Regions from separate parts of the Brucella sp. BE17 genome, predicted to be linked through region 2. Evidence: riboswitches for the same ligand, from Rfam matches in the RefSeq annotation. Region 2 holds a riboswitch; each other region holds the start of a gene.

Region 1 (5,793 bases), on a different replicon from region 2:
ATGCGCCTTGCGGGTCAACTTATTTGCTGCCGTATAAAGAAGCAGTCGTGCTGCGCAGAGTTCGGTCTCCATGTCAGCGAGACGGAATTGTAAGGCCTGAAACTGGTCAAGTGTCTGTCCGAACGCCTTGCGCTCGCTGCAATATTGGAGCGCCTTATCAAGGGATGATTGTGCGCCGCCCAGAGAACAGGCGGCAATATTGAGGCGACCACCGTCAAGACCTGCCATGGCGATTTTAAAGCCATCGCCTTCATCACCAAGAAGGTTTTCGACGCTCACGCGGCAATTCTCGAACGTGACGCTGCGCGTTGGCTGCATATTCCAGCCCATCTTGTGCTCGTTGACACCAAACGACAGGCCTGGTGCGTCCTTTGGCACAAGAAGGGTCGAAATGCCTTTGGGGCCGTCCTCGCCGGTACGAACCATTGTGACATACACATCGGTTGCACCCGCACCCGAAATAAACTGTTTGATGCCGTTGATGATGTAATGATCGCCGTCCCTCTCTGCGTGGGTTCTGAGCGCGGCTGCATCAGAACCTGAACCGGGCTCTGTCAGACAATAGCTTGCAAGCCATTCCATAGAGCTCAGCCTGGGCAGAAATGTCTGGCGCTGGTTTTCGGTGCCAAAATGATCGATCATCGATGCTGTCATATTATGAATGGAGATGAAGGCCGAAAAAGCCGGGCACGCGTAAGCGAGCGCTTCAAAAATCAAGACGGCATCAAAACGCGTCAGTGCACAGCCACCGACATCGTCGCGCACGTAAATGCCGCCCATGCCAAGCGGGCCGGTTTCGCGGATGGCATCGAGCGGAAAATACTTATCGCGATCCCATTGAAGCGCGTGCGGCGCAATGCGATCTTCGGCAAATTCCCGTGCCATGTCCTGAATGGCCCGCTGATCCTCGTTTAACTCAAATTGGTTGTGGTGGGCCTCATCCATGGTTTCCTCCCTATGAACATCGCGCCTCCATATACAAATAGATCACAGCCGCGCCCAACTGCCAACGCGGCAGTGAAATAATGTTGCTCAATTCTGCAACAATCTGTTGTGCGTTTTTACATATAAGATTTCGCAAGGTGCTGTCATTGCAAGCGGCCAAGACTTCCGCTAGGCACAACGCATGGCACGCGCGATCATGTTTCAGGGGACGGGTTCGGATGTCGGCAAGAGTGTTCTTGTCGCGGGGCTTTGCCGTGCGGCGCGCAATCGCGGATTGAAGGTGCGCCCTTTCAAGCCGCAGAACATGTCGAACAATGCTGCTGTCAGTGATGACGGCGGAGAGATTGGTCGTGCGCAATGGCTGCAAGCCTTGGCATGTGGTGTGCCCTCGTCGGTGCATATGAACCCGGTTCTGCTTAAACCCCAAACCGACATGGGCAGTCAGATTGTCGTGCATGGAAAAGTGTATGGCGAGGCACGTGGACGCTATTACCAGCAATTAAAGCCGCAATTGATGCAAGCGGTCTTGCAATCCTTCGCACATGTCAGTCAGCACGCCGATCTGGTGCTGGTGGAAGGGGCTGGTTCTCCTGCCGAGATCAATCTGCGTGCAGGCGACATTGCCAATATGGGATTTGCAACGCGCGCGAATGTGCCGGTTGTCCTTATCGGCGATATCGACAGAGGCGGGGTCATTGCCTCGCTGGTCGGTACGCATACAATCCTTACGCAGGAAGACCGTGCCATGGTGCGCGGCTTTCTCATCAATAAGTTTCGCGGCGACATTTCGCTGTTTGATGACGGGCTTGCAGCAATCACGGATTTTACCGGTTGGCGCTCTTTCGGGGTGGTGCCTTGGCTGAAGGCCGTATCACGGCTTCCGGCGGAAGATTCGGTTGTGCTGGAACGAGCTGTGCGCGGTGAAGGGAAAAGTTTCAAGGTGGCCGTGCCCATGCTGCCGAGGATCGCCAATTTCGACGATCTGGATCCGCTGAAAGCCGAACCACAGGTCGAGGTGGTCATGGTGCCGCCGGGGCAGGCTTTGCCGCAGGATGCAGGTCTTGTTATCCTGCCGGGAACAAAATCCACGATTGCCGATCTTTGTGCCTTTCGAGAGAACGGCTGGGACCGTGATCTGGAAATGCATGTACGGCGGGGCGGCCATGTGCTGGGTATTTGCGGCGGGTTTCAGATGCTGGGCAATCGGATCAGCGATCCAGATGGCATCGAGGGACAAACATGCGAGGTCAATGGATTGGGGCTGCTTGACGTGGAAACAGTCATGGAGCCGGAAAAGATCGTGCGCAACGTCACGGCGACCTCGCTTTTCCTTAATGCACCGATCGAGGGGTATGAAATCCACATTGGTCGTAGCACCGGCCCTGATGCAGCGCGCCCCTTTTCTCGCATTGGCAATCATGACGATGGCGCAGTTGCTGCGGATGGCCGGATTATGGGAACTTATCTGCACGGCGTGTTCGGTTCTGATCAATTCCGGCAAAAGTTTCTGGCAAGGCTGGGCCTGCGCGGCTCAGGCGAGAACTACCGCGCCAGTGTTGAAACGGCGCTTGATGAGCTGGCTCAAGAACTGGAAGCCTGTCTTGATATCGATGCCTTATTTTCGCTTCCATAGTCACTTTCTGGCTCGCGCTCAGGTCTTTGCCCAGGCGTGCTTGGTCAGGGCTGACAATGTGCAGTGGGCGCGCCCCGCACGCGCCAACTGATAGAGTTTGGCGAAACGCGGGGACGCTGGTGGTTGGTGTGATGCTCTATCGTCAGGCCAATTGACGCCGCTCTGGCAGAAGCCTAATGTTTGATCATGCGACAGGTTTTGCCGGGATGAGAGTCCCGGCAATGCGAAAAGGGAATGCGACGGACGGACCCAAGCCGGGCGTCTTTATCGCAGCCGACCCCGCGACTGTAGAGCGGAGAGGGATGAAACAGGCCGGGCAACCGGCAGCCACTGGAAACCATAATTTCCGGGAAGGTGTTTTACTCCTTACGACCCGTGAGCCAGGAGACCTGCCTGTTGCGTGAAGGACATCATGTCCGCACCCGATGGGAGGTTTTCCCTGCTGCCTGCACGGAGGTTGTCATGGCTGCGCGTAACGAAAATTCACTCAGTACTACACTCCCTTTGCCCCTTGCCACCCGTCTTGTGACGGCCTCGTTGTCGCTTCTGCTCGGAGCCTTCCTGATCTACGGTGTTGGACTGGCGCATTCCGACACGCTGCACGATTCGGCACATGACACGCGTCATGCCTATGGGTTTCCCTGCCACTGATCTGGGCCATAAGGCTCTGCTGTTTTCACAAACTGGGAATTGAAAAACGCTCAATGGTGGACGGCCATTGGAGCGGGTTTTCTGTTGAGGGACAAAAATGTTGATTCGTTATTTATTGGCCACGCTTGCCGCAGGCCTGCTGGCAGGGGTTCTGGTGACGCCTGTCATGTATCTCAAAACCGTGCCGCTGATTCTTGAGGCAGAAACTTACGAAGATGCTGGGGGCGGGCATAGTCATACAGAAGCAGACGCTGCGCCGCACGACCATGATGAGGTGGCAGCAAATGAGGAAGAGGGGGCCGAGCTGCCTTTTGGACGCCTCGGAAATACCTTGCTCGCCAATCTCGTTGCAGGCGCGGGCTTTGCCCTGTTGCTCGGAGGTACAGCACTTCTGGCTGGTCGCCGCATCACGGTGCGAAACGGCATTTACTGGGGTGTTGCCGGTTTTTTTGCTGTGGCGTTCCTGCCGGCGCTCGGCCTTTCGCCGGAACTGCCAGCAATGCCTGCCGCAGAGCTTGCGACGCGGCAGCTCTGGTGGCTGGTGACGGTGCTGTTCAGCGGAATCGGTCTTTACCTTATCGTATTGCGATCCGAAATCTGGGCAAGAATCGCGGGTCTAGCGCTCATTATTGCGCCGCATCTTTATGGTGCGCCGCACCCGCATGACATTGCATCGCCCGTTCCCGCCTTGCTTGCGTCGCAATATGCGGTTTCCTCGCTTGCAACCAACCTGTTTCTGTGGGCAGTGATTGGTCTGGCACTGGGCTGGTTCATCCAGACCTACGCATCAACGGAAATCGAAGGCTGAAACCATGGCTCCGCCGCGAACTGAATTTGCAAAAATCACTTTCGTTCTTGGCGGAGCGCGTTCGGGGAAATCGTCTTTTGCCGAGAAGAAGGTTGAAGCCTCCGGGCTTCAGCCCGTTTATCTCGCAACCGGACGCGCATTTGATGGCGAAATGGAAAACCGTATTGCCATTCATCGCGACCGTCGCGGGTCCCAATGGCAGACGGTAGAAGAGCCGCTTGATCTTGTCGGTGCGCTGGAAAAAAACATGGGTCACGACCGCTTTGTGCTGGTCGATTGCCTTACACTGTGGATCACCAATCTGATGATGGCCGAGCTTGATATTGCGGCTGAAACGCACAAACTGGCGGCAAGCTTGCGCAAGCTTGTCAGTCCCGTGATTCTGGTTTCCAACGAAGTCGGGCTTGGCATCGTGCCGGAAAACCGCATGGCGCGAGAATTTCGAGATTTCGCGGGTTTTGCGCATCAGGCGGTAGCATCGGTTGCGGATGAAGTTTATTTCATGGCGGCAGGTCTGCCGCTCAAAATGAAGGGTTAGTTTTATGCAGGGTCAAAAAATTCCGGCAACGGTCATCACGGGCTTCCTGGGTTCCGGCAAGACGACGATGATCCGCAATTTGCTGGAAAACGCCAATGGCAAGCGCATTGCGCTGATCATCAACGAGTTCGGCGATCTGGGTGTCGATGGCGGTATCTTGAAAGGCTGTGGCATTGAGGCCTGCCGCGAGGAAGATGTGATCGAACTCAACAATGGCTGCATCTGCTGCACTGTGGCTGACGATTTCATTCCGACCATGACAAAACTTCTCGATCGCGCGGATCGTCCCGATCATATCGTGATCGAAACCTCGGGTCTGGCGCTGCCGCAGCCCCTCGTTGCCGCCTTCAACTGGCCGGAGATCAACACACAGGTGACGGTTGATGGCGTCGTCACGGTGATTGATGCAGCCGCCGTCGCCGAAGGGCGTTTTGCCGATGACCACGACAAGGTCGATGCGCAACGTGCAGCGGACGAAAGTCTTGATCATGAAAGCCCTTTAGAGGAACTTTTTGAGGATCAGATTCATGCAGCCGATCTGATCGTACTCAATAAAGCTGATCTAATCGATGCAGATCGGCTCGAACATGTGAAATCTGATGTGGCAGAGCGGTCGACACGACGTATCAACATGGTGCCTGCAAGTTTTGGTAAGCTTGGTGCTGAGGTGCTGCTCGGGCTTGGTGTCGGCACACAAGACGATATCGCCAACCGAAAGTCGCATCATGAAATCCATCACGCCGATGGCCATGAACATGACCATGACGAATTTGAAAGCTTTGTCGTTGAAGCCGGCTCTGTCAATGATCCCAAGGCTTTTACCGACAAGCTGAAAACAGTGATCGCGGATCACGATATTCTGCGGCTCAAGGGTTTTGTGGATGTGCCGGGCAAGCCGATGCGGCTTGTGGTGCAGGCAGTGGGCCAGCGCGTCGAGCATTATTTCGACCGCCCATGGGGCAAGGACGAGACACGGGCCACGCGGCTTGTGGTGATCGGCCTGCATGATATCGATCAGGATGCAATTACGACGGCTGTTAGAGCTTCTGTTTTGTAATGCATCTTCTGCTTGCCCAAAAAGGAACAATCAGCGACGGCAATGAGGCCGTCGATCTCGGTCAGACGCCGGGCGATATTTTGTTCCTTTCCGCTGCCGACACCGAACTGGGGTCAGTGGCTGAAGCGCATCGTCAGGCACCGGGAACGGTGAAGCTCAGG
Region 2 (5,793 bases):
AGAGCCGCGCTCAAAAAAGCGCATGGCTATGAAGCCAATACGATCGCGCTGGAAGAAGAGGCAACGACTGCCGCTGAATGATTGGCGGTGAGCCGATTGTCATGAAAAGCCGGGGCGTTGCTCCGGCTTTTCTGTTTGCTTGGGACGATAAGCCAATTGACGATTGCCTTTTGCCTGCAAGGAAGGCTATGCCGGGAGCATAGTTTAATAAGGAGAAATCATGCGGCTTGGTGGACGCCTGCAGGCGGCAATCGAGGTTCTGGGTGCAATCGATGCGGGCAAGCGCCCGGCTTCCGAAGCACTCAAGGATTGGGGCGCAGCACACCGTTTTGCCGGGGCTGGTGACCGTGCCGTCATCGGTAATATCGTTTATGACGCCTTGCGCCGCAAGCTTTCCATCGCGTGGCGGATGGATGGCGACGATGCCCGTTCGCTCGCCTTTGGTGCGCTTTTGGCTGATGGTGGTATGGATATGGCAACGATTGATGCCATGCTCGATGGCGACAAATTTGCGCCTGCGACGCTGGAAGCCGAACGCCGCTCTGCATGGGAAAACCGTGACATCAACGATGCGCCAGCGCATGTGCGTGCCGATGTGCCGCAATGGTGTGCACAGTCTTTGGAAGCGCTTTTCGGACCGCGCTGGGTCGAGGAGGGCACGGCGCTTGCCGCGCGTCCACCGGTCGATCTGCGCATCAACAGTCTCAAAGCAAAACCCGAGCAGGTTCTTGCCGCGCTGGAAAAGGCTGGAGCCAGACCAGCACCGTTTCTTTCGCAAGCTTTGCGTATTCCCCCCATCGAAGCTTTGGGACGCCATCCCAATGTGCAGGGCGAACAGGCCTTTCTTGACGGCTGGTTTGAGGTGCAGGATCTGGGCTCACAGCTTGCGGCACTCTTTGCCGGAGTAAAACCAGGCGAGCAGGTGCTAGATTATTGCGCGGGTGCTGGCGGCAAGACGCTGGCGCTTGCTGCGATGATGGATAATCGCGGACAGGTCCATGCTTATGATGCCGAGCTCGCGCGCTTGTCACCGATGCATGAACGATTGCAACGCGCGGGTGCGCGCAACACGCAGGTGCATGGAAAACTCGATACACTTGAACCGCTTGTCGGTCGAATGGACGTCGTTTTAACCGACGCGCCCTGCACGGGTTCCGGTACCTGGCGGCGCAGGCCTGACGCCAAATGGCGGCTCAATGAACAGCAATTGGAGCGGCGGGTGCAGGATCAGGCGCAGGTTCTTGATGCCGCGAAACACTATGTACGTCCCGGCGGACGGCTTGCCTATGTCACCTGTTCGCTGTTTGCAGAGGAAAACACCGCGCAGATTGAGCGGTTTCTGAGTGCCAATATGGATTTTTCGGAAGCTTCGCCGAAATCCCTCTGGCAGGCTACCGTGCCCGATAGAGTTTCGGCCACACCGGTCTTTCCCCGACATGGAAGTGTTTTCTCTCCTCTCTCGACCGATACAGATGGATTCTACGTCACCATTTTGCGGCGAAGCTAAAACCATCAGGGGGCTTTTTCAGCGATAGTTATTGAGGGTCGCTTGACGAAGCAGTCGGGCAACGCCTAAGTGATCACGACGGTTTCCCGAAAGGGGATCAAAAGGGAATGCGGTGAAGGCCAATGCCTGATGCCGCAGCTGCCCCCGCAACTGTAGGCGGTTAGTTTTCGTCACATGCCACTGGGCCAGCGGTCCCGGGAAGGCGACGCAAAACAGTGAGCCGCGAGCCAGGAGACCTGCCGTCAGCCGTAGTCATGCGCGTGCACATCGGGCGGGGTTTCCTGATGAAAGACAGGGGATCCATATATTCATGGGGAGACTGTGGTCGCGGTGACGAGCAACGTACCGCTGGACCATGGAATGCCTTATCTGAAATTTTCTGCGCCGATAGCGCCACTCGACTTTGCTTGCCGTTTTCGGCTTCCCTCATCACGATGCCATAAGATTCTTGCCGTGGGCGTCGGGTTTTTCTCGCTCACAGGCAGTGTTGTTTTCGCGCAGTCGCCTTCAACGGGCACGCAACCGGAGGTGGTACTTGATCCCATTGCCATCAGCGGGCAAAAGCGTGGGGCCGGGCCAAACCTCGATGAAGTCTCCAATGCTGGTAGCTGGCTAGGGCTGACCGCGCGCCAGACACCCGCCAGCGTCGAAGTCATCGACGGCGAGACGATCCGCGAGCGCGGGCAGATGGATGTCAATCAGGCAATCGTGCGTAACGGTATTGGCATCAATTTTCTCGGTACACCGGGTAATGGCGGCACAGCCCTAAGCATGCGCGGCTTTTCCGGCCAAGGTTCGGTGACGCGGCTTTATGACGGCGTAAAACTTTATCCCGGTTCCGGCACCATCACCTTTCCATTCGATAGCTGGGCGGTCGAGCGGATCGAGGTTCTGCATGGACCTGCTTCGGTTCTTTATGGCGAAGGTTCCATTGGCGGGGCGATCAACGTCGTACCGAAGAAGCCGCTCACGCAAGGTCGTCGCAACGAAATGCGTACCATGATAGGCACCGATGGCCAGAAGGGCATAGCATTTGGCAGCGCCGGGCCCATCGATGACCGTTTTGCCTATAATATCGATGTCAGCGCCAAGGGATCGGATGGATGGATGGAGCGTGGGGATGCGTCGAGTTTCGCCATTTCCGGTGGGCTTCGCTGGCAGGCGACCGATGAACTGGCTTTGACGCTTTCACATGATCATGGGCTGAACAAACCGTCCGCTTATTTCGGCACGCCCCTGGTCAATGGGCGGCTGGACAAGCGCTTTCGCGATGAAAACTATAATGTGCTCGATTCCCGCGTGCGCTTTCATGACCATATCACGCAGCTCAAAGCAGAGTGGACGCCGGATGAAAACATCTCGGTTCGTTCCACGACCTATTATCTGTTCAGTGATCGCGACTGGCGCAATGCCGAAAGCTATCTCTACCGCCCGGAAACGAACGACATCCTTCGGGATAGCTATATCGCGATCAACCACCATCAGGAGCAGGTCGGACACCGGACGGATGTGAAATTCAAACATAACCTCGGGGGCATGGAAAACGAGACCGTCATTGGTTTCGACGTCAACCGTATCCGCTTTAGGAACAGCAATAATTCCCCCTATAGGGGCGGGGAATCCGTGGTTGATCCGATCAATTTCGATCCGGGGTTTTTCATCGGTACCGACCCGTTTCGCACCACTCTCGACAGCAAGACATGGCAATATTCGCTCTTTGCCGACAATAATCTCAAGCTCAACGAGCAATGGTCGATCGTTGCGGGGCTTCGTTATGACGATCCCCGCCTGAGGCGCACAAATCCCGAGACGGGAAGCAGCTTTTCACGCAATCTTGACAGTTTCAACTGGCGTGTTGGGGCGGTCTACACGCCATTGCCAGATATTGCCTTTTACGCGCAATATTCACAAGCCTCCGAGCCGATCAGCAATATCCTGTCACTTTCGGATGCGCAGCGCGATTATTCCCTGCCGCGCGGCGAGCAATATGAGGCGGGCGTCAAGTTCAGCTTTCTTGACGGGCGGGCGGATGCAACGCTTTCCGCCTATCATATAGTCAAAAAGGATGTGCTGGCACGTGACCCCGATGACCGCACCATCGTGCGCCAGATCGGGCAGCAATCCTCGAAAGGCATTGAAGCATCGCTCGGTATCGATCTTGACTATGGTTGGCGCGTGGAAGCCAATGGCACGATTCTGAAAGCGCAATTTGATGATTATTTGCAAGCCGGTGGTGATTTCTCCGGCAATACGCCTCCCAATGTGCCGGAGCAGGCGGCCAATCTCTTTGCAAGCTGGAGCTTCCTTGAGAATTGGATGGCCTATGGCGGGCTGCATTATGTCGGCAAGACCTATGTCAATGATGCCAACACGGTGACACGGCCTTCCTATGTGACGGTCGATGCGGGGCTGCAATGGCGACCCACCGACAAGGCGACATTCGAACTCAATGTTTATAACCTGTTCGATGAGGTCTATGCGACGTCCGGCGGCAGCACGCAGTGGTATCTGGCGCCACCGCGCACGGCAACCCTCTCTGCTCGGTTCAAGTTCTAGGGAAACTGATGACGCCGTTCGGCCTTCATATCAGGAATGTGACTTGGGGGCCTTCGGCTGACCGTCGCATCATTGAGGATATAAGCTTCGACGTCGCGCCGCGATCCGTGACGGTGATCGTCGGCGCAAACGGTGCGGGAAAATCCAGTCTGCTGCGCTGTATCTACCGGCTGTACCGACCGTCTGGCGGGCAAACTCTGCTCGACGGCAGCGATATCTGGAAAATGACGCCGCGTGATGTTGCACGCAAGATTGCAACGGTGCTTCAGGAAACAATGCCGGACTTTCCCTTCACGGTGCGTGAAGTCGTTGCCATGGGGCGCATGCCGCACAGGCGTGGTCTGTTCGGGTTGCCCTCGGGCGAGGGAGAAATCGTCGAGACCATGCTGGAGCGTCTCGATCTCTTGGCTCTGGCCGAAAAACCTTTTGCGGTTGTTTCGGGCGGTGAAAGGCAGCGCACGCTTATCGCGCGTGCTCTGGTGCAGGAGCCGGGGCTTCTGGTTCTGGATGAGCCGACCAACCATCTCGATATCCGGCACCAGCTTGAAATTCTCGAAGCCCTGCGCGGTCTCGACATCACGATCGTCATGACGCTGCATGACCTGACGCTTGCCGCAGCACTCGCCGACCAGGTCATTGTCATGCATGAAGGCCATGTGATCGCCAGAGGCGAGCCTGCCGATGTCCTGATTCCGGCTGTTATCCGTCGCGCCTTTGATGTCGAGGCTACAGTAAGCAAATTTGAAAGCGAAATACGCTTCGCTTTCCGTCTGCCACAGGAGCGCGCGTCATGAAACGTGTCGTCGTCTTTTCTCTGCTTCTTGTCGCTATTTTCGTGAAGGAAGCGACAGCCTTTCCCGTAACCGTCGAAAGCTGTGGCCGTAAAGTAACCATCGAGAAAGCGCCTGCACATGCGGCTTCTTATGGCTCCAATCTCACCGAGATCATGCTGGCACTTGGTCTAGAGGGCCATATGGCTGGCTTTATCGGTCAGGGCGACAGGCTCAAGGCATCGTCTTTCAGAGATTTTCCGGCGATCGCCGACCTGCCCGAATTGCAGCGCAGCTATCCTTCGCTGGAACTTTTTCTTGAAAAGGAGATCGATTTCTATTTCGCCGGATGGAGCTATGGCATGCGGGTCGGCGGTGAGGTTACGCCCGACACACTTTCAGCCTATGGTATTCCTGTCTATGAGCTTTCGGAATCCTGTGTGCGGCTTGGTAGGGAAGTTCATCCGACATTCGACTACCTCTATGGCGATCTGGAGAACCTGGCCACGATCTTCGGCGTTCCCGAGCGCGCCTCTGCTCTCGTGTCCGACTATCGCAAGCGTATTGCCAAGGTCGAAGAAGATGTCCGCGGCAAACAACAACCGAGTGTTTTCATCTATGATTCCGGTGAACGCGTCGCCATCAGTGCAGGCGGCTATTCCATGCCGCAGGCGATCATCGATGCGGCGGGCGGCAGCAATATTTTTTCCGATGTCGCTTCAAACTGGATCAGGATCGATTGGGAAACCATGGTGGACCGCAATCCGTCAGCAATCGTCATCGTCGACTATGGCGAAGTCACCGCCGATGAGAAGATCGCTTTCCTCAAAAGCATGCCCGCTTTCGCCAATGTCGATGCAGTCCGCAACGAACGCTTTCTCGTGCTGGGCTATGACGACCTGACGCCGGGCCCGCGCAATGTTTCGGCTGCCGAACGGGTGGCGGAGTTTTTGCATGGCA
Region 3 (5,793 bases), 590 kb from region 2:
GCTCCGCCCGCAGCGGTGAAAGCCAAAATCTTTTCGATTGCCTGATCAGGCAATTCTGCACCCTTGGTAAAGTCGCCGCTCTCATCAAGTCGGCCCTTGCCCAAGAGAAGGCGGACGCCTTCCTGGCCAAACTTGTCGAGCTTGTCGATAGCGCGCAGCACATTGAGCCGCTTTGCGGCATTGCCCTCGCCTTCGAGGCCGATTGCATCGAGCACGCCGTCGAGCACCTTGCGGTTGTTGACGCGGATCACATAATCGCCGCGCTGAATACCCAGACGCTCCATCGTATCGGCCATCATCATGCACATTTCGGCATCTGCCGAGACATTGGGTGCGCCGACCGTATCGGCATCGAACTGCATGAACTGGCGGAAACGGCCCGGGCCCGGTTTTTCATTGCGGAAAACCCAGCCGTTGCGATAGCTGCGGTAAGGCTTCGGCAGGCTCTCGAAATTTTCGGCAAAGTAGCGCGCCAGTGGAGCCGTCAGATCGTAGCGCAGCGACAGCCATTGCTCGTCATCATCCTGGAATGAGAACACGCCCTCATTGGGCCGGTCCTGATCGGGCAGAAATTTGCCAAGCGCATCGGTGTATTCGATAAGCGGTGTTTCCACCGGCTCGAAACCATAAAGGTCATAGACTTCGCGGATGGTCGCCATCATTTTTTCGGCGGCGCGCAAATCATCCGGAACCCGGTCGACAAACCCGCGCGGCAAACGCGCTTTCATCTTGTCCGCTTTATCGGCCATTTTTCCTGCCTGATTGCTGATTATCCATGGATGCTGAAGAGGCCAGCAATCCGAATTGCCCGTTTCCTAACCGATCAGCACTGGTGCGGCAAGTGTGCTGGAGCGATTTGATGCTTACATAAGAGCGTTTAGGCTCATCATCAGGCTCCATGCAATGGTGGCACACGAGCAGACAGGATAATTAAGTTTGATCCCGGACTATTCGGCGGCAATGAGGGGTAAATCGCCTTGCGCGCCGGTTGCTATCTCGTACGGCATATCGAACTGTACCGGACGCAGCGAAATGTAACCGTTGCGGATATCCAGCACGTGCGAATAAACCTGCGCACCGTTTTCGAGAAGCGGAAGCTTGTCCTCATGCATGATGCTGATGACGATTGCCTGCGGGCAACGGCTTTTCAAAGCTTCATGAAAGCGCATCTTGGCAGCCGGATCGAGTGCACCGGTGGCTTCGTCAAGGAAGATGACCGATGGCTTATGAAGAAGGATACGCGCCAGCACGAGCTTCTGCTTCTGCCCGCCTGAAAGCACCATATCCCATGGCGAACCGTCCGCATCTGCCTCGTTCATGCGCTCGATAAATTCACCGAGCCCCGCTTCATGCAAGACGGCCGCAACGGCAAGATCGCTAAAATTATCGGCATCTCCCGGCAGTCCGACAAGCTTTTTCAACGAGACCGAAGGAAATTTGGCTTCCTGTGTCGCATAGAGCACGGAGGCGTTTTGCGGGAAGATGATTTCGCCTGCACCGTAAGACCAGAGACCATTCAGCGCCTTGATAAATGAGGTTTTGCCCGAGCCGGATTCACCGCGCATATAGACCCAATCCCCCGCACGAATATTGATCACCCCCGAGCGCAGGAACGGCGTTTCGGTGTCAGGCCCCTGCATGAGCGCCAGATTGCGGACCGACAGCCCGAAACGCGGATGCTGCGTAGCAAAGGCAAAGCGGTTGATGCCGGAGCGGGCATAAAATTGTGCCGGATCGCTCACATTTTCAATCGATTGCGCAAGGCCGGTAACGCGACCTGCATTGGCGCGCAAATTGGCGATGGCCGGCATAACCTGAATGAACCATGAGCAGTCATTGATCATGGCCGCGACCAGCTCAGCGCCCGTCACATAATTACGAAAATTCACGGCACCACTCATATAGGGAAGCAGGCCCGGTATATAGGCGATAATACGGTTGGAGAGAAAGCCATAGGCCTGCGAAAAGGCCAGATAACTCGCATCGAAGCGGTTGAGCTTATGCCACGTTTGATCGACATCCGTGTAAAGACGGTTGTTCACCGATTGCTGAACGGGTTCGCCTTTGGACGCGGAAATCTGGAAGCTGCGACGCAGAAGCGTGGTCCATTCTCCACGGTAGGAGCCTTCCGCCTGCTGCATGCGCAGGTTCAGCCGCTCAAGACGGCGACCAATCAAGACAGCTATCAGCGTGCCGAGCGGTACATAAAGCACGATGGCCGCAAAAGCGAGAAACGCGCCGCCATAGGCACCGAACAGTTCCAGCCCCTGAACCTCGGTTGACATTTCAATGAGTTTTTGCCCAACAAAAAAGCCGGACATCAGAACACCAACAATTCCTGTCACCAGACCAATGGCACCACCAGTCATGCCCTTGACCGATTCCTGCAGGCGCTGATCGACATTATCGATATGATCCTTGCCGCGGCCCTGCTGCAAATGGAAATGCGCGTGGCGTCCGTTCAGCATCGCGCTCGAGAACTGGTCGTTGAGCCATTTGCGCCATTTGCGATGCAAGGTCGTCGACAGAAAATGCCGCGAGCCGACGAGCATCACGTCCTTGGCAAGCATCAGTGCAATGAGAATGCCAGCGTTGGCTGCAATAGCCAGAAGCGGATGCTGCACCGGAGCCGTGTTGACGTTAACGATGGAGTTCATCATCAGGCCGGAGGCCTCGGCCACCCAGACCGTCGTCTTGCTGACGATTGCTGTCAAAACAAAGATCGCGATGGTTAGCGCCCAGGCTTCTTTCCAGCGGTCCGAAACCCAGTAGGCGCGCATCAGCCCCCAGAAGGATGTCATTGAAGCCATGGCAGACCGTTCCCCTGTCTGCAGGGTATGCCGATCTGTCTGCCGTATTTGCTTCAATTGATCACCTCGCTCAAGCCACTGCGATAACGCGCTGTAACATATTGCAACAAAGTGTGCTTAACACAGTATTAATAGTCAATACAAAACGCGAGCACATAAGGGTGAGTTCTATGCCTGAGAGGGCCAATAGATTGAAAACACTGAGCTATAATAATCACTAATTAACCAAAAAAACTTTCCCGAAAGTCCAGGTTTTCGATGAGTCCATTGTTACAGAAAATAAAATTCAAACGATTTGACCTTTCCCTCGCTGCGCAAATCACTTTAACATTTAAAGATATAAAGATTTCTTTATATGATATTGACACGACATCAGTTCTCGCTCACACTAAAGTAATCGTGGTCCTCGCCGCCAATCGGGTGGCGAGGCTAAGAGGGAATCCGGTGCGTTAGGTATTTATATTAAACACAGGTCCGGAGCTGCCCCCGCAACTGTAAGCGGCGAGCCGACATTCATTTCAAGTCACTGGAATGCGTATTCCGGGAAGGCGAATGAAGGCTTTGACCCGCAAGCCAGGAGACCTGCCATGATGCAGTAACGTCCACGGGCGGGGTGTCCCGATGTGTCGCAGCAACCGCGCTTCAGCGGGCGGTTTTGCGTTGCACGCATCCTAAAGCCCCTGCCCCAACCTGAATCGGGGTAAACAGTCATGTCAAACGCCACCATCGCTACCGCCACGCTGGGCGTGCCGCGCATCGGCCGCCATCGCGAACTTAAATTCGCGCTTGAATCCTACTGGTCGGGCAAGAGCGACGCATCGCAGCTCCTGGATACGGCAAAAGCGCTCAGAGCCGCCAACTGGCTCGAGCAGAAACAAAGCGGTATCACAAAAATTCCATCGAATGATTTCTCGCTCTATGACCATGTGCTCGATACGGTCGCCATGGTGGGTGCCATTCCATCCCGTTATGGCTGGACCGGCGGAGAGGTCTCACTCGACACTTATTTTGCCATGGCACGTGGGCTCGAAGGTGAAGCTCCATCCTGCGGCCATAACCATCACGAGCACAGCTCTTCAGGTGTGACCGCAATGGAAATGACCAAATGGTTCGACACAAATTATCATTATTTGGTGCCGGAACTGGCAGACGATCAGGAGTTCGCGCTCTCAAGCACCAAAATTCTAGATCATTTTCTGGAAGCCAAGGCGCTAGGTGTCCATACGCGCCCTGTTCTACTTGGCCCTGTGACATTGCTGAAACTCGCCAAACCGACGACGCCGGGCTCCAACCCGCTTACGCTGTTGCCGAAACTGTTGCCGGTCTATGTGCAAATTCTGCAAAAGCTGGCAGGCGCTGGCGCAGACTGGGTGCAGATCGACGAACCCGCACTTGTTCTGGACTTGATCCCCAACGAACTGGCGGCCTATGAACTCGCATACAGGCACCTGGCATCTGACGCCCACCCAAAAATCATGTTGACGACCTATTTCGGCGCGCTTGGCAACAATCTCGATACGGCCCTGTTACTGCCCGTAGCAGGACTGCATGTCGATCTGGTCCGTGCGCCGGAACAGCTTGCAGACATCGCTGCAAAGATAAGTCCTGAACAGGTTTTGTCACTTGGCGTTATCGACGGACGCAATATTTGGCGCTCCGATCTCGTTTCGATCATCGACCGGATAAAGCCGATCTTCGAGCAGCGCGGTTCCCATGCAATCGAGATTGCGCCATCCTGCTCGCTTCTGCATGTGCCGATTGATCTGGATCTCGAAGATGCGCTCGACGCGGATTTAAAAAGCTGGCTTGCCTTCGCCAAGCAGAAGATCGATGAACTGACCGTTCTTGGCAAGGCGCTGGCGTCGGGAAAAAACACCGTGCTGCCGCAACTGGAAATTGCAAGCGAGGCCATCGTCGCACGAAAAGCGTCCACAAAGGTGCACGACAAGAATGTCGAAAAGCGCATCGGCTCCATCGATCAATCCATGCTGCGCCGCACTGGCGCTTTTGCCGAGCGCCAGAGACTTCAAAGCGAAAAACTCGGCCTGCCGCGTTTTCCGACTACCACCATCGGCTCCTTTCCGCAGACGCCTGAAGTTCGCAAGGCACGCGCCGCCCATAACAGGGGTGAGCTCGGCGACAGTGATTACGAGGCCTTCCTCCGCACCGAAACCGAAGCAGCCATCCGCTGGCAGGAAGAAATCGGTCTTGATGTGCTCGTGCATGGTGAATTCGAGCGCAACGACATGGTGCAATATTTCGGGGAGAAACTCTCCGGCTTCGCCTTTACCAAACATGCCTGGGTGCAGAGCTACGGCTCGCGCTATGTGCGCCCACCGATCATTTTCGGCGATGTTTCTCGGCCTCAACCGATGACGGTCGGCTGGTGGCGCTATGCCCAGTCTCTGACCGCCCGTCCCGTCAAAGGCATGCTGACCGGGCCGGTCACAATCCTGAACTGGTCATTCGTCCGCGACGATATTCCTCGTGCTGCCACCTGCCGCCAGATTGCGCTCGCCATCCACGACGAGGTCAGCGATCTGGAAAAAGCGGGGGCGGCAATGATCCAGATCGACGAGGCGGCCTTGCGGGAAGGCCTGCCCTTGCGGCGGTCGGAATGGAAGACCTATCTCGACTGGGCGGTTGAATCTTTCCGTATCTGTTCAAGCGGCGTGGTCGATCAAACCCAGATCCACACCCATATGTGCTATTCGGAATTCAACGACATCATCGACGCGATTGCGGCCATGGATGCGGATGTGATTTCCATTGAGACCTCGCGCTCACGCATGGAACTGCTTGATGCATTCAACGCGTTCAAGTATCCAAACGAGATCGGGCCCGGCGTCTATGACATTCATTCGCCACGCGTACCGGACGTAAGCGAGATGACCGATCTTTTATCACTGGCCCGCAAGAGGCTTTCCGATAACCAGATTTGGGTTAATCCAGATTGTGGCTTGAAAACGCGCAAATGGGATGA
Region 4 (5,793 bases), 120 kb from region 2:
ACCCACCAAAGGGCTGAAAAGACCGAGCCAAGGTGAAAGCAGCCGGCCGACGCCAATGCTAGCGAGCGCGAAAAGGACAAGCGTCAAAAACGGATAGAGGAAATAGAGCCCGAACCGCCACGCATGTGCGAAAAACTGAAAAGCGGGGCCTGAGACGATGAAATCACCGAAGGCGAGGAGATATTTTCCGAGTCTGACGGCAAGCGGACGCGAAAAATCGGACAAGACGATACTGTCGAGAGCAAGGAAGTTGAAGTCCGTCGTCGTTTTCCAGCCTTCACTCTCGCAGTCTGTTTCGATCAGGGCGCAACCGATATTATTATCGGGATTTTCCTTGACCGGAAGAACCACGGATTTTGTGCTCCATACCGTATCGAAGCGGGATATTTCTTTGCTTAAACGACTGAAAAACGCCTCGGGCGTTTTCGGGTCATATCCGCCAATAAAAAAAACGGCACGCCGCTGGACCGACTGATTCATGCGGAAAACCTAATTTGCATCTTTTCTATTGTCGAGATCAAAGCCTTGGCTTCCAACAAAATGTGACGGCAAGCTTTCTTATCAAGGGAACACACCAGGTTTTTCTGCCAGCGCAAGGCCGATATGGCAATTAGACGAAAAGATGAAACGCTCATTTTGAGCGATAAGATATGCGATTTTCATTCAGCTGTGAAATGTTCTAACATCCAACGTAGACAGCTATTGTTTCAGGAGCAATGAATGCAGCCGATCTGGGCCGTTGGTTTGATGACCGGGACCGTTCTTGATGGGAATATCGATGTCGCGCTTGTGAAAACCGATGGCGAGACGGTCGATATTTTTGGAACCTATGCGCTCAAGCCCTACCCTTATGGTGTGCTTGAATTGTTACAGCAGGCGCAGGCTGAGGCGCGGATATGGAATTTCGAAGGCCAGGAGCCTGAAATATTCGCTAAAGCCGAACAAGCGCTCACCGAAGCGCAATCTGTCGCTGTTATGGAACTGGTGGCGGAGAGCGGGCTTACAATGGAGGATATCGGTATTGTCGGTTTTCACGGGCAGACGGTACTGCATCGTGGTCCTCAACCGGGAAAATTCGGTGACACACGCCAGCTTGGTGACGGTAATTTAATGAGCCAGCTGCTTGGCACAAGGGTCGTCTATGACTTTCGCACAGCCGATATTCGTGCTGGCGGGCAGGGCGCGCCTTTGGCTGCAATCTATCATGCTGCTCTGTTGCGCAGCGCCGACGCAAGTGGCGACACCGCCATTCTCAATCTCGGTGGCGTTGGCAATATCACATGGTGGGATGGTTCCGATTTGCTCGTCGCATTCGATACTGGACCGGCCAACGCGCCGATTAATGATTTTGTCAAAGCGCAAGGTCTGGGCGAGATGGACCTTGATGGGGCGCTGGCCGCACGCGGAACTGTCGATGAGGCGCGTCTCGCTGAGCTGTTAACCCATCCCTATATGACGGCCCCATTCCCCAAATCCCTTGACCGTTTCGATTTTACCGCCGCGATGGCAGATGGGCTGAATGCAGAAGATGGTGCGGCAACATTGACGGCATTCACAACCGCAGCCGTAGGCAAGGCACTCGACCTTTTACCAAAACGCCCCAAGCGGCTCGCCGTATCTGGCGGCGGGCGCCATAATCCGACAATCATGCGCATGCTGGTCGAGCGCGCCGGTGTGGAACTGGTGCCGGTCGAATCGCTGGGTTGGCGAGGGGATGCAGTTGAAGCTGAATGTTTTGCGTTTCTTGCCGTGCGGGCTTTGCGGGGGCTGCCGATCAGTTTTCCAAGCACGACGGGGGTGCCCGCACCGATGAGCGGTGGGATGCTGGCCGAACCGCGATAGGTTTTATTTTAAAACGGAATTGCAGACAGCAAAACGCCCGCAGCGATGGGAGGAGGAGTTCGCTGCGGGCGGATTGATAAAGCGCGACTGGGAGGAGGAGTGCCGCGCTTTGCGTCCGGTTTTTGGGAGGAGGAGTAAACCGGACGAGTTGTAAATAGGATCGCTGCATTGTGATTACAACAGACGATCCTGCAACCGAGATATGCACAATTTGCAAAGCGGAAAATAAAGCCGCCTCAGCAGCGGTTGAACGCGCTGAGGCGGTAAATCGTCGCCAAAGCCCCCAATGGCGAGATATGATCTCTAATAGCATAAGTCTGACGCGAGAAAATATACCCGTTACAGCTTTTGATGGAAAAATCCACACTATGTTAAATTCGCAACATCGGCATGATGTGTGGATTTTAAGGACATGTGTTTCAGTTAAATTCTTTAAAAAACAGTTTGTTATCTCGTAGCCAGTTGCAGAGTGTTCCTTATCCGCCGAGGCGTTCAGCGATCCGCGTCCTGTTGACTGCCATGGCCTCCTTTGAAGGTTCCCAATCACAACACCACTCCGGCGCAAAGCCGAGGAGGAGTTCGTGCGTCATTGTGAACTGTGGCGCGTATCCTCTGGCTCTCATTTCTGCCACCAGTGCAGCCTGCCTTTTCGCCAAGTAGCCAAGGCGTGGGTAGAAAAAGCGCACATGGCCAGTTCCAAGCGTATAAGCGGAAGGATTGCGGGAATCGTCCGGCGTTTCGCCACGGGCAATGGCCGCGCGCACCAGTGCGAAAACCCGCGGCAGTTCACGATATTCCGCGACAAGATGCGGACCAGTCAATTCTGATGGCGGAATGCAGTTTATGCGCGTCAATTTCGATGCTCGCTATGCTGGAAACAAATGATTTGAACTGTGTAAAAAGGAGCAATCAGCTATTCCCCAGTTTTTTCACATTCCGTATGTCCTGCTATTCCACAGGGATTATAAAATCTATCGCTCATTTTCGCTTTTTTCCGATCTATCCCCAAATCCATCTATTGACGAGTTTTTAACTTCGTCTACCATATCTTGTGTATGAGGTTCTCTCGATTCGCAATCGAGGGCTAAGACGGGAATTCGGTGCGTTTCATCTGTCAGGGTGAAGCAAAGCCGAAGCTGCCCCCGCAACTGTAAGCGGTGAGTTCTGTCCATCATGTCACTGGCGAAAGCCGGGAAGACGGGCGAGAACGTTGATCCGCAAGCCAGGAGACCTGCCTCTTACAAGTACGTCCACGGGCGGGGTGTCCGGCTGGCGCGCAATTTTATGGCAAGGTTCCTTGCCGGTTGCAGCCCCGATTTCCCGCTCACAGCTTCGGGGTGAAGTCCATGTTCAGACAGTTCAGTTTCAGTCGTTACGGCTTTTCCATCAGGGAATAGTATTTGTTCATCGCGCAGGTCTGACCTGCGTTGATCGATCCCCCATTGCATGTCTCTTGCCGCGCATCGTCAAGCTGCGCGAACGATCCTTTGTGTGCCGTCCAAATCAGTGAGGAAAAAATGAATATCACCGTCTACAGCAAGCCCGCCTGCGTCCAGTGCACTGCTACCACGCGCGCGCTTGATCGTCAGGGTGTCGATTATGAAGTTGTCGATATCTCCGTTGATGCAGACGCTTTCGATCTCGTACACGGTATGGGCTACCGGCAGGTTCCGGTCGTCGTTGCCGGTGAAGCGCATTGGGCTGGTTTCCGACCCGACATGATCAGCGCGCTCGCCTGAGAGACATGCTCATGAGCCTGCTCGTCTATTTCTCCAGCCGATCCGGCAACACGCATCGCTTTGTGGAGCGGCTTGGGATGCGGACCGACCGCATTCCAATGGAGGTGGCGAGCGCTTTGAACGTGAATGAGCCTTTTGTGCTTGTCACGCCGACTTATGGTGGCGGTGGCACCAAGGGCGCAGTACCCAAGCCTGTCATTCGTTTTTTGAACGATGTGGGCAATCGCTCTCTCATTCGCGGCGTGATCGCCGCGGGCAACAGCAATTTCGGCGCGGCTTTTGGCATCGCTGGCAACATTATTTCCGCCAAATGTCAGGTTCCCTATCTCTATCGCTTTGAGCTTCTGGGAACAGACGAGGACCTTGGCAATGTCAGAAACGGGATGGAACGATTTTGGACACGGCAGATACAACCCTGATCCGCGAGCACGAGGCGGAGCCATTGGCGCTTGATGCGCCGGAACCCGCATCCACGCGCAGCAGCAAGCCGATACAATCCTTCGAGGGAATGGATTATCACGCGCTCAACGCAATGCTGAACCTCTATGACGATGAGGGGAAAATTCAACTCGATTGCGACCGGCAGGCCGCACGTCAATATTTTCTCCAGCACGTCAACCAGAACACGGTGTTCTTTCACAATCTACGTGAGAAGCTCGATTATCTGGTAAGTGAAAACTATTACGAAACGGAGGTGCTGGACCAGTATTCCTTCAATTTCGTGCGCGACCTGTTCGATGAGGCTTATGCGAAGAAATTTCGCTTCCCGACCTTCCTTGGCGCGTTCAAATATTACACCAGCTATACGCTGAAAACGTTCGACGGAAAGCGCTATCTGGAGCGCTACGAGGATCGTGTCTGCATGGTGGCGCTGACGCTTGCGCGCGGCAATGAGCAACATGCGCGCGAGATGGTCGATGAGATTATTTCAGGCCGCTATCAGCCCGCGACGCCGACTTTCCTCAATGCCGGCAAGAAACAGCGCGGCGAACTGGTGTCCTGTTTTCTGCTGCGCGTCGAAGACAATATGGAATCCATTGGTCGTTCGATCAATTCTGCCTTGCAACTCTCCAAGCGCGGTGGTGGCGTGGCGTTGAGCCTCACCAATATCCGCGAAGCGGGCGCTCCCATCAAGCAGATCCAGAACCAGTCCTCGGGCATCATCCCGGTGATGAAGCTTCTCGAAGACAGTTTTTCATATGCTAACCAGCTTGGTGCACGTCAGGGCGCGGGCGCAGTTTATCTGCATGCGCATCACCCCGACATCATGCGTTTTCTTGATACTAAGCGCGAGAACGCGGATGAGAAAATCCGTATCAAGACGCTTTCACTCGGCGTAGTGATCCCCGATATTACCTTTGAACTCGCGAAAAATGACGAGGATATGTACCTGTTCTCGCCTTATGACGTAGAACGGGTCTATGGTGTGCCGTTGACCGAGATTTCGGTTACGGAAAAATATCGCGAGATGGTCGATGACGCGCGTATTCACAAAAAGAAGATCAAAGCTCGCGAGTTCTTTCAGATATTGGCCGAAATCCAGTTTGAATCCGGCTATCCCTACATCATGTTCGAAGACACTGTGAACCGCGCCAACCCGATTGACGGGCGTGTCACAATGAGCAATCTCTGCTCGGAAATCCTGCAGGTCAGTGAAGAAAGCCGTTTCAACGATGACCTTTCCTATGAATATTTGGGCAAGGACATTTCCTGTAATCTCGGCTCGCTCAATATTGCAGCTGCGATGGACAGCCCTGACTTCGGCAAGACCATCGAAACCTCGATCCGCGCACTGACCGCCGTTTCCGATATGAGCTATATCGGCTCTGTTCCATCGGTTGCGCGTGGCAATGACGAAAGCCATGCCATTGGTCTTGGGCAGATGAACCTGCACGGCTATCTTGCCCGCGAACGGATTTTCTATGGTTCGGAAGAAGGCGTCGATTTCACCAATATCTATTTTTATACGGTGACCTATCACGCCATCCGCGCCTCCAATCGCCTTGCGATCGAAACGGGTCGCAGCTTCAAGGGATTTGAGAAGTCGAAATATGCAACGGGCGACTATTTCGACAAATATACCGATCAGCTCTGGGAACCAACGACCGAAAAAGTACGTGAGATCTTTGAGACTGCCGGCATTACCATTCCGACGCAAGAAGATTGGGCCGCGCTCAAAGAATCCGTAATGGAGGGCGGGCTTTATAACCAG

What was found. Region 2 has a riboswitch for cobalamin ahead of AAIB41_RS12385 (TonB-dependent receptor). Riboswitches for the same ligand answer to the same signal wherever they lie in the genome.
Positions count from the first base shown of each region.
Region 1: it holds a riboswitch for cobalamin, as region 2 does, so the genes downstream of both, AAIB41_RS05595 (CbtB-domain containing protein) here and AAIB41_RS12385 (TonB-dependent receptor) in region 2, are expected to answer to the same signal.
Region 3: it holds a riboswitch for cobalamin, as region 2 does, so the genes downstream of both, metE (5-methyltetrahydropteroyltriglutamate--homocysteine S-methyltransferase) here and AAIB41_RS12385 (TonB-dependent receptor) in region 2, are expected to answer to the same signal.
Region 4: it holds a riboswitch for cobalamin, as region 2 does, so the genes downstream of both, nrdH (glutaredoxin-like protein NrdH) here and AAIB41_RS12385 (TonB-dependent receptor) in region 2, are expected to answer to the same signal.

Region 1 is NZ_CP154467.1:1,138,608-1,144,400, reverse strand. Features, by position in the region: gene AAIB41_RS05605 (isobutyryl-CoA dehydrogenase) at 1-945, opposite strand, end outside; gene AAIB41_RS05600 (cobyric acid synthase) at 1,127-2,578, shown strand; cobalamin riboswitch at 2,755-2,990, shown strand; gene AAIB41_RS05595 (CbtB-domain containing protein) at 3,041-3,229, shown strand; gene AAIB41_RS05590 (CbtA family protein) at 3,327-4,037, shown strand; gene cobU (bifunctional adenosylcobinamide kinase/adenosylcobinamide-phosphate guanylyltransferase) at 4,042-4,575, shown strand; gene cobW (cobalamin biosynthesis protein CobW) at 4,580-5,632, shown strand; gene cobN (cobaltochelatase subunit CobN) at 5,632-5,793, shown strand, end outside.
Region 2 is NZ_CP154468.1:197,258-203,050, forward strand. Features, by position in the region: gene katA (catalase KatA) at 1-81, shown strand, start outside; gene AAIB41_RS12380 (RsmB/NOP family class I SAM-dependent RNA methyltransferase) at 221-1,507, shown strand; cobalamin riboswitch at 1,570-1,766, shown strand; gene AAIB41_RS12385 (TonB-dependent receptor) at 1,868-4,063, shown strand; gene AAIB41_RS12390 (ABC transporter ATP-binding protein) at 4,072-4,857, shown strand; gene AAIB41_RS12395 (ABC transporter substrate-binding protein) at 4,854-5,793, shown strand, end outside; gene AAIB41_RS12400 (iron ABC transporter permease) at 5,788-5,793, shown strand, end outside.
Region 3 is NZ_CP154468.1:787,818-793,610, forward strand. Features, by position in the region: gene hisS (histidine--tRNA ligase) at 1-749, opposite strand, end outside; gene AAIB41_RS14975 (ABC transporter ATP-binding protein/permease) at 948-2,810, opposite strand; cobalamin riboswitch at 3,194-3,415, shown strand; gene metE (5-methyltetrahydropteroyltriglutamate--homocysteine S-methyltransferase) at 3,521-5,793, shown strand, end outside.
Region 4 is NZ_CP154468.1:317,878-323,670, forward strand. Features, by position in the region: gene AAIB41_RS12955 (lipase) at 1-480, opposite strand, end outside; gene AAIB41_RS12960 (anhydro-N-acetylmuramic acid kinase) at 721-1,842, shown strand; gene AAIB41_RS12965 (pyrimidine dimer DNA glycosylase/endonuclease V) at 2,319-2,696, opposite strand; cobalamin riboswitch at 2,884-3,096, shown strand; gene nrdH (glutaredoxin-like protein NrdH) at 3,360-3,581, shown strand; gene nrdI (class Ib ribonucleoside-diphosphate reductase assembly flavoprotein NrdI) at 3,593-4,000, shown strand; gene nrdE (class 1b ribonucleoside-diphosphate reductase subunit alpha) at 3,976-5,793, shown strand, end outside.